DNA from 2 places in the Bradyrhizobium sp. CAR08 genome. Region 1 is predicted to be linked to the other one. Evidence: predicted binding sites of a transcription regulator. Region 1 holds the regulator's gene; the other holds the start of a gene.
The links. The regulator PhoB, encoded in region 1, activates phosphate uptake and scavenging genes when phosphate is short. The targets are predictions, from matches to a motif close to TGTCATNNANCTGTCAT.
Positions count from the first base shown of each region.

Region 2: ACIPUD_RS32795 (DUF2794 domain-containing protein) is a predicted target of PhoB. The motif match lies at 1,998-2,014, and genes of this name have one in related genera.

Region 1 covers NZ_JBIXJX010000010.1:229,200-233,760, forward strand. Annotated here, with positions in the region: gene ACIPUD_RS22295 (aspartate aminotransferase family protein) at 1-883, opposite strand, end outside; gene ACIPUD_RS22300 (GcrA family cell cycle regulator) at 1,339-1,851, shown strand; gene phoB (phosphate regulon transcriptional regulator PhoB) at 2,099-2,806, opposite strand; gene phoU (phosphate signaling complex protein PhoU) at 2,829-3,545, opposite strand; gene pstB (phosphate ABC transporter ATP-binding protein PstB) at 3,556-4,377, opposite strand; gene pstA (phosphate ABC transporter permease PstA) at 4,374-4,561, opposite strand, start outside.
Region 2 covers NZ_JBIXJX010000021.1:51,117-55,677, forward strand. Annotated here, with positions in the region: gene acnA (aconitate hydratase AcnA) at 1-473, shown strand, start outside; gene ACIPUD_RS32790 (DUF1223 domain-containing protein) at 708-1,484, shown strand; gene ACIPUD_RS32795 (DUF2794 domain-containing protein) at 2,077-2,445, shown strand; gene ACIPUD_RS32800 (GNAT family N-acetyltransferase) at 2,538-3,068, opposite strand; gene ACIPUD_RS32805 (Bax inhibitor-1/YccA family protein) at 3,297-4,088, opposite strand; gene ACIPUD_RS32810 (ABC transporter permease) at 4,359-4,561, opposite strand, start outside.

The DNA of each region.
Region 1 (4,561 bases):
GCATGACGTCGAGCACGGCGTTCGCAGCCGCGATCGCGAGCGGATTGCCCCCGAAGGTCGAGCCGTGCGAGCCCGGCGTCATGCCGGACGCCGCTTCCGCGGTCGCAAGGCAGGCGCCGATCGGGAAGCCGCCGCCGAGCGCCTTGGCCAGCGACATCACGTCGGGTTCGACGCCAAGGCGGCGGTACGCGAACAGATCGCCGGTGCGGCCCATGCCGGTCTGCACCTCGTCGAAGGCGAGCAACAGACCCTTCTCGTCGCAGAGCTGGCGCAACGCCCTCAGGAAGGCGGGCGTTGCCGAACGCACACCGCCCTCGCCCTGGATCGGCTCGATCAGGATGCCGGCGGTCTGCGGACCGATTGCCTTTTTCACGGCATCGAGATCGCCATGCGCAACCTGGTCGAAGCCCTCCATCGGAGGGCCGAAACCTTCGAGATATTTTGCCGATCCCGTTGCGGCCAGCGTCGCCAGCGTGCGGCCATGGAAGGCGCCTTCGAAGGTGATCATGCGATAGCGGTCGGGATGACCCTTTGCGGCGTGATAACGGCGCACGACCTTGATCACGCATTCCAGCGCTTCGGCGCCGGAATTGCAGAAGAACACGAAATCCGCGAAACTTTCATTGCACAGGCGCGCGGCGAGCTTTTCGCCGTCCGGGCTCTGGAACAGATTCGACATGTGCCAGAGCTTGGTGGCCTGCTCCTGCAACGCCGCGACCAGCGCCGGATGGGCATGGCCGAGCGCATTCACCGCCACCCCGGAGGTGAAATCGAGATAGCGCTCGCCATTGGTCGCGATCAGCCAGCAGCCTTCGCCACGCTCGAAACCAAGGTCGGACCTGGCGAAAACGGGGAGCAAATGCGGCGCTGCGCTGTTAGTCATGATGGTCACTTGAATGTTGCGGACGGAGTGAGCGTGCATTGCGCAACGCACCATCGACCGGCCCGGAAAACGAAACGTGCCGCCTCTTGAGGGCGGCACGTGCGACTATCTTAGGCCTGGTGAAACGGGTGTCAATGCCGCCCGGAAAGCCTCGCGAAACGCTGAATCCGTAGTCTTGCGGTGCCGATTTTGCGGGATTTGGCCACGGAACATGTGGAAGCGAGTCGGCGGACTCTTGCGCGGGAGTCACGCCATATTGTAGCGTTTGGATTGTCAGATACGACATCTCGTGCAGTGGTTCTGATCTTTAAGTCCTTATGTACCGGCGTAAACGTTCGGGCGTTCAAGACGCGCCCGGCGAGCCTTAAGGGATTCTGGCGGCACGGGTTTTTGAAGGCTTAGGCATTCGCTGCGAGGCCCCAGGATGGCTGGCGCGCAGCGAGGGAAAGGGTGCAATGACGGTTTTGACCTGGTCCGATGATCGCGTCGAGCAGCTGAAAAAGCTCTGGGAGGCCGGACTTTCGGCCAGCCAGATCGCGGCGGAGCTCGGCAATGTGACCCGCAATGCCGTGATCGGCAAAGTGCACAGGCTCGGCCTTTCGGGCCGCGCCAAGAGCCCATCATCGGCAGCGCCGCGGCCGCGCAAGGCGCGCCCCGCGCAGCACATGATGCGGGTGAGCCGCCCGATCTCGCGCGGCAACACCGCGCTGGCGCAGGCCTTCGAGGTGGAGGCTGAGCCGGATCCGGTCACCTATGACAACGTGGTGCCGATGAGCCAGCGGCTGTCGCTGCTGGAATTGAACGAGGCGACCTGCCACTGGCCGGTCGGCGATCCCTCGAGCCCGGACTTCTTCTTCTGCGGTGGAAGGGCGCTGTCCGGACTGCCCTATTGCGCCCAGCACTCGCGCGTTGCGTACCAGCCGGCGTCGGATCGGCGCCGCGCACCGGTGAAGCCGGGTCCGCGGTAATCACGGCAAGTCGTCGCGCGAAGACGATTCAACAATTTCAGCGTCGTCCCGGCCTAGTGCGCAATTGCGCACGGGGGGCCGGGACCCATACTCCGAGCACGCAATAATCGTGCGGAAGGGGTCACTCCGAGTCTTCGCCAAACCACGTTCGGTGGTTATGGGCCCGGATCAGCGCTCGCTTCGCTCGCTTGTCCGGGACGACGGCTGAGAATGCAGGGACAACTCGCCAACAAACAAGCCTGCAACCCTACACCTGCTCCGCCTTGGCAAACCGATCATCCAGCGCGTAGCCGGCGCCGCGGACGGTGCGGATCGGGTCCTGCTCGCGGCCGAGATTGAGCAGCTTGCGCAGGCGGCCGATATGCACGTCGACGGTGCGCTCGTCGATATAGATGTCGCGACCCCAGACGCTGTCGAGCAGTTGCTCGCGCGAGAACACGCGCCCCGGATGCTCCAGGAAGAACTCCAGCAGGCGATATTCGGTCGGACCGAGATCGATCGGCCGGCCCGAGCGCGCCACGCGGCGCTTGTCGCGGTCGAGCTCGATGTCGCCAAAAGCAAGCACCGTCGCGAGCCGCTCCGGGCTTGCGCGCCGCAGCAGGCCTTTCACGCGCGCCAGCAGCTCCGGCACCGAGAACGGCTTGACGATGTAATCGTCGGCGCCGGTCGCAAGACCCCGCACCCGCTCGCTCTCCTCGCCGCGCGCGGTGAGCATGATGATCGGGAGCTGCTTGGTCTCGGGACGGGTGCGAAGCCGCCGGCACAATTCGATGCCTGACAGGCCCGGCAGCATCCAGTCGAGCACGATCAGATCGGGGATGTGCTCCTTGAGGCGGGTGTCGGCGTCGTCGCCGCGCATCACCGTCTCGACGTCATAGCCGTCGCCTTCGAGGTTGTAGCGGAGAAGCTCGGTCAGGGCTTCCTCGTCCTCAACCACCATAATGCGTGCGCCCATCGGGTCGTCGCTCCCTAAGTCTTCAGGTGTTCGGTACCGTGTTGGCGAAGGTCGTCATGTCGCCCTTCGGCCGCTTGTCGGTGATGGCCTGGCCCTCGATCATGTAGAACACGGTCTCGGCGATGTTGGTGGCGTGGTCGCCGATCCGCTCGATGTTCTTGGCGCAGAACATCAGATGGATGCAGAACGAGATGTTGCGCGGATCCTCCATCATGTAGGTGAGGAGCTCGCGGAACAGCGAGGTGCAGATGGCGTCGACCTCCTCGTCGCCCTTCCAGACCGCCATCGCCGCCGGCAGATCATGCGCGGCATAGGCGTCCAGCACCGACTTGACCTGCTGCTGCACGAGGTCGGTCATGTGCTCGAGGCCGCGGAACAGCTTGAGCGGATGGAAGTCCGTCTCCAGCGCCGCGACGCGCTTGCCCATGTTCTTGGCGAGGTCGCCGATGCGCTCGAGATCGGTCGCGACGCGCATGGCGCCGACGATCTCGCGCAGATCGACCGCCATCGGCTGGCGGCGGGCGATGGTGAGCACCGCACGCTCCTCGATGCGCTTCTGCAGCGCGTCGAGCTCGGTGTCGATGGCGACGACGCGCTGGCCGAGCGGGACGTCGCGGCGGATCAGCGCGTCGACGGACTCGACGATCATGCGCTCGGCGATGCCGCCCATCTCGGCGACCAGGCGAGTGAGTTCCTGGAGGTCGGTGTCGAAAGCCTTTGCGGTATGTTCAGAACCCATGTCGCGTCTCCTAGCCGAACCGGCCGGTGATGTAATCCTGCGTGCGCCGATCTGACGGCGACGTGAAGATCTTGCTGGTGTCGTCGAACTCTATCAGCTCGCCGAGATACATGAAGGCGGTCTTGTCGGAGACGCGCGCCGCCTGTTGCATGTTGTGGGTGACGATAGCGATCGTGTAATCCTCGGACAGCTCCTGGATCAGCTCCTCGACCTTGGCGGTCGAGATCGGGTCGAGCGCCGAACAGGGTTCGTCGAACAGGATCACCTCGGGCCGCACCGCGACGGTGCGGGCGATGCAGAGGCGCTGCTGCTGGCCGCCGGAGAGCGACAGGCCGGAGGCGTTGAGCTTGTCCTTGACCTCGTTCCACAGCGCGCCGCCGCGCAGCGCCTTCTCGACGCGGCCGTCCATCTCGGACTTCGAGATCTTCTCATAGAGACGGATGCCGAACGCGATGTTCTCGTAGATCGTCATCGGGAACGGCGTCGGCTTCTGGAACACCATGCCGACGCGGGCGCGCAGCAAATTGAGGTCCAGCCTGGGGTCGAGGATGTTGGTCTGATCGAGCATCAGCTGACCGGTGGCGCGCTGGCCGGGATAGAGGTCGTACATCCGGTTGAAGATGCGCAGCAGGGTCGACTTGCCGCAGCCCGACGGTCCGATGAACGCCGTAACGCGGTTGGCGCCGAGCGTCAGGTTGATGTTCTTCAGCGCATGGTGCTCGCCGTAATAGAAGTTCAGGTTACGCACGGTCACCTTCGGGGGCGCCTCGGGCAGCACCGCCGCGTGCGGCAGTCCACCGGACGCGCTCATCGACACGGAAAGATCACTCATTTTGCGGTCCTCTCGGCGCCAAGGATGCGCGCGAAAATATTAAGGGCAAGAACGGTCAGGGTGATGAGCAGCGCCCCGCTCCAGGCCAACTGCTTCCAATAGGCATAGGGGCTCTGCACGAAGTTGTTGATGGTCACAGGCAGGTTCGCCATCGTCTTGTTCAGGCCGAGGCTGAAGAACTGGT
Region 2 (4,561 bases), on a different contig from region 1:
GCGGTCTCACCAAGCACTGGCCCCACGGCGAGCAGATGTCGATCTACGACGCCGCGATGAAATACCAGCAGGAGCAGGTGCCGCTGGTGGTGTTCGCCGGCGCCGAATACGGCAACGGCTCCTCGCGCGACTGGGCCGCGAAGGGCACCCGTCTGCTCGGCGTGCGCGCCGTGATCTGCCAGAGCTTCGAGCGCATCCACCGCTCCAATTTGGTCGGTATGGGCGTGCTGCCGCTGACCTTCGAGGACGGCACCTCCTGGTCGTCGCTCGGTCTGAAGGGCGACGAGAAGGTCACGCTGCGCGGCCTCGTTGGCGACCTCAAGCCGCGCCAGAAGCTGACCGCGGAGATTGTCTCCGGCGACGGTTCGCTGCAGCGCGTTTCGCTGCTCTGCCGCATCGATACGCTGGACGAACTCGAATACTACCGCAACGGGGGCATCCTGCACTACGTACTACGCAAGCTCGCGGCGTAAGCGCGAATTTGTGAACGGTGGCTCACTGCGAAGTGAGTAGTAGGTTACACGAAGGCGGCCTATCACAAGGCCGCCTTCACGCGTTTGCGGCAGGCTTCAGATGGGCCCGCCCGGCACAGAACCTCCCCTTGTACGGTTCTTGGACGGACAACAAATGTGTGAGGCCCGTAAGATTACGGTGACCATCCGGCGGTAAGATTTCCCTCTCACGAGCAATGGTGTGCGGCGTTCGACATGACAACAATGACGGCTTCTCATCTGGTTTCACGCTGGTCCGGTGCCCTCTGGTCGGGAGCTCTTGGTCTCTGTGCAATCGTCGCCGTCATCCGCCCTGCCGAGGCTGATCCCCGCGCCGTTGTCGAGTTGTTTACCTCGCAGGGCTGCTCCTCCTGCCCGCCGGCCGACAAGATCATCGGCGACCTCGCCCGCGATCCCTCGATCATCGCGCTGAGCATGCCGATCGACTATTGGGACTATCTCGGCTGGAAGGACACATTGGCCGATTCGCGCTTCTCTGCACGGCAGCGTGCGTATTCGCGCATGCGCGGCGACCGCGAAGTCTACACGCCGCAGGTCGTGGTCAACGGCTCCACGCATGTCGTCGGCAGCGACCGCACCGGCATCGAAAGCGCCATCGGCAAAACCGAGACGGGCACTGGTGTGATGAGCGTGCCGGTGACGATGTCGCTCGCGGGCAAGCAGATCAACGTCTCGGTGGCCGCGAGCAAGGAGCCGACGGCGTCCCACGGCGAGGTCTGGATCTGCTCGATTGCGAAGTCGGTGCCGATCGCGATCAGTCGCGGCGAAAATCGCGGACAGCAGGTCATCTATCACAACGTGGTGCGCAATCTGCTGAAGGTAGGCGACTGGACCGGCCGCCCGGAAAGCTGGACGGTGCCGATCGAGAACCTCACGCGTGACGGCGTCGACGGTGCCGTGGTCTATGTCCAGGACGGCAGCCGGGAGAGACCGGGCCCGATGCTGGGCGCGGCGTATACGTCGCTGCACTGACGCGCACTTCGAATCTTCCGACTCAAGCACACTCTCAATCCTCATGGTGAGGAGGCGCGTCAGCGCCGTCTCGAACCATGCAGGCCCTGCTGAGGCAGCTCGGCCTCGATCCTTCGAGACGCCGCTTCGCGGCTCCTCAGGATGAGGGGAAAGAGTTTTTGCTGAGATGGTGAGATATCCGTCGAGGCAGAAACATCCCGACCCAAACAAATCGACTCAAACAAAAAAGGACCAACTCGCGTTGGCCCTCCTTGTCGTGCGAACAGACCCGATCCTGACGGCCCCGGGGGGCTGGGGGCTGAGGAATCCGGAACCGAAAGGACCGGGTCAACGCACATAGGTCTTTTCGCAACGCAGGGCGGCAGTCGCTTGGCGGAAAAGCGGCGACACTATGATTCCTGCTAACGATCCCGTGACGGTTTGCCGCGACAGAGTTCCACCGCTGCGTGTGGGCGGATTGGCTCCGATTCCAAGGTCCTTCCAAGGGCCCTTGCGGTGGGGAACAGTTGGCGCGATCATGCAACCGTCATGATCCGCGGTCGAGGGACGGTCTTCCCGGACGCGGTCATGCTGATGCGACAGGAGGCGGCCTATGAGTCTGTCGGAGGATACCGATCCGAGCGAACAGCGTGCGGCGGCGCGCCCCGCCGCTTCGAATGCGCAACTGAGCCGCGTGACGTTCAACCGGCTCGAGCTGCACCGTATTCTCAATCTCTACGGCCGGATGGTTGCCGAAGGCGAGTGGCGCGACTATGCCATCGACTTCCTCAGGGATCGCGCTGTGTTCTCGGTCTTTCGCCGCGCCTCGGAAGTGCCGATCTATCGTATCGAGAAGGATCCGCGCCTCGCGCGCAAGCAGGGCATGTACAGCGTGATCTCGGCGACGGGCTTGATCCTGCGCCGCGGCCACGAACTGGAGCGCGTGCTCCTGGTGATCGATCGCAAATTGGCGGTGGTGTAGCAGGGATCCAGTAGCCCGGATGAGCGTAGCGACATCCGGGTCTTTGCTTGCAGCGTTCCCGGGTATCGCTTCGCTCACCCGGGCTACGGGCCTTACTTCCCCGGCACGCTCTTGGCGCCCTCGCCGAGGCTCCGCTGCATCATTACCGTGTCCAGCCAGCGGCCGAATTTCAGCCCGACGCTGGGATGCGTGCCGATCATTTTGAAGCCGGCCCTGGTGTGCACGCCGATCGAGCCGGCATTGGTGGAATCCCCGATTACCGCGATCATCTGACGGAAGCCGCGTGCCTCGCATTCGACGATCAGCCGCTCCAGCAGGAGCGCCCCGATGCCGCGGCGGTGGAAGGATGGATCGAGATAGATCGAGTTCTCGACCGTGAAGCGGTAGGCCGGGCGGGGCCGGTAGGCACCGGCATAGGCGTAGCCGGCGACGCGCCCGTCGAGGATGGCGACGAAATAGGGGTAGCCGCCATCGATCAGCGTGCGGTAGCGGCGCGTCATCTCGGCAAGGTCGGGCGGCTCCAGCTCGAACGTCGCGGTGCCCTCGCGGACAGCCTGCCGATAGATGGCCGTGATGGCGGGGAGGTCGGCCTCGGTGGTGGGCCTGATATCGGGTGCGGACATGCCGCAAGATTAGAGCCTTCCCGGGGCGGCTGGAAGAGGCAACCGTGCTTCCTCATACTCCGTCCTTGCGAGGAGCCCTTGCGACGAAGCAATCCAGAAATGCACCAGCGGAGGGACTCTGGATTGCTTCGCTGCGCTCGCAATGACGGTGGGTGTTGAGAGGCTCGCCCCAAACAAAAACCCCGGCCTCTCGGCCGGGGGTTGCTGTCGTCCACTCTGGGCTGGCGCTTAGTCGCGCTGGCCGAGGAGCTGCAGGAGCAGCGTGAACAAGTTGATGAAGTTCAGGTACAGCGACAGCGCGCCGGTGATGGCCGCACGCTCTGCGATGTCACCGCCGGCCGAAGCGTAACCGTAGATGTAGTCGTTCTTCAGCCGCTGGGTATCCCAGGCGGTGAGGCCCGCGAACACCAGCACGCCGACCACCGACACGACGAACTGCAGCACCGAGCTCGCCAGGAACAGGTTCACCAGGCTCGCGATGACGATGCCGATCAGGCCCATGAACAGGAACGAACCCATTCCGCTCATGTCACGCTTGGTGGTGTAACCGTAGAGGCTGAGCGCGCCGAAGGTCGCCGCGGTGATGAAGAACACCCGGACGATCGAGGTGTGCGTGAACACCAGGAAGATCGAGGACAGCGAGACGCCCATCAGTGCCGCGAACACCCAGAACAGGATCTGGGCGGTCGAAGGAGCGAGCCGGTTGATGCCTGCCGAGATCACGAACACCATGGCGAGCGGCGCGAGCATGAACAGCCACTTCAGGGGGCTGACGAACATCGCGTAGCCGAACGGCGTCAGGAACAGCTTGCCGACCCGCACGGCTTCCGGGGTCGGAACGTCCGTCACGGCGGCCATGTAGACGCCGAGGGCGGCAAGGCCGGTGATGGCCAGGCCGATGCTCATGTAGTTGTAGATGCGCAGCATGTAGGCGCGCAGGCCGGCATCGACCGTCGCGGCGTCAACACGCCCGGCGGCCCTGCCGAAAGGAGAAGCGTAATTGCGGTCTAGGTCCGACATGGTCGAATTCCCGTTGGTTGGTCCGGTCCGGCATGAGGGTCGCCATGCCGCCGGTTCGTCAAATTCTATCTCGGATACCGATGTCTGCCGACTAAATTCTGGCTAACAATCGGGGCTCCGAACCCATTCGATATGTGGGAAACTAACACATTCGCTGCAACCGTCCACGCGCGGCTGAATGTCGCCCTTACCTGCAATCCAGACGAGCGGACGTGGTTAATCGCTGGAATCGTGCGATTTCGCTCCCGTGCCGCCGCCCGCTACCATTTGTCACAAATTCCGCAACACCGTGGCGGGCTTTTTGTTCAACGCCAGCAGGGTGCCGGCGAGCCCGAGGCCGACCGTGACGACCAAGGCAGCCGCGACCACGCCGGCTGCGCTGCCGCCCTGCCAGACGAAAGTGAGGGTCATCAGCCGGGTCACGATCATCCAGGCCGCGACGCTGCCGGCGAAAACGCCGAAGACCGCGGTGG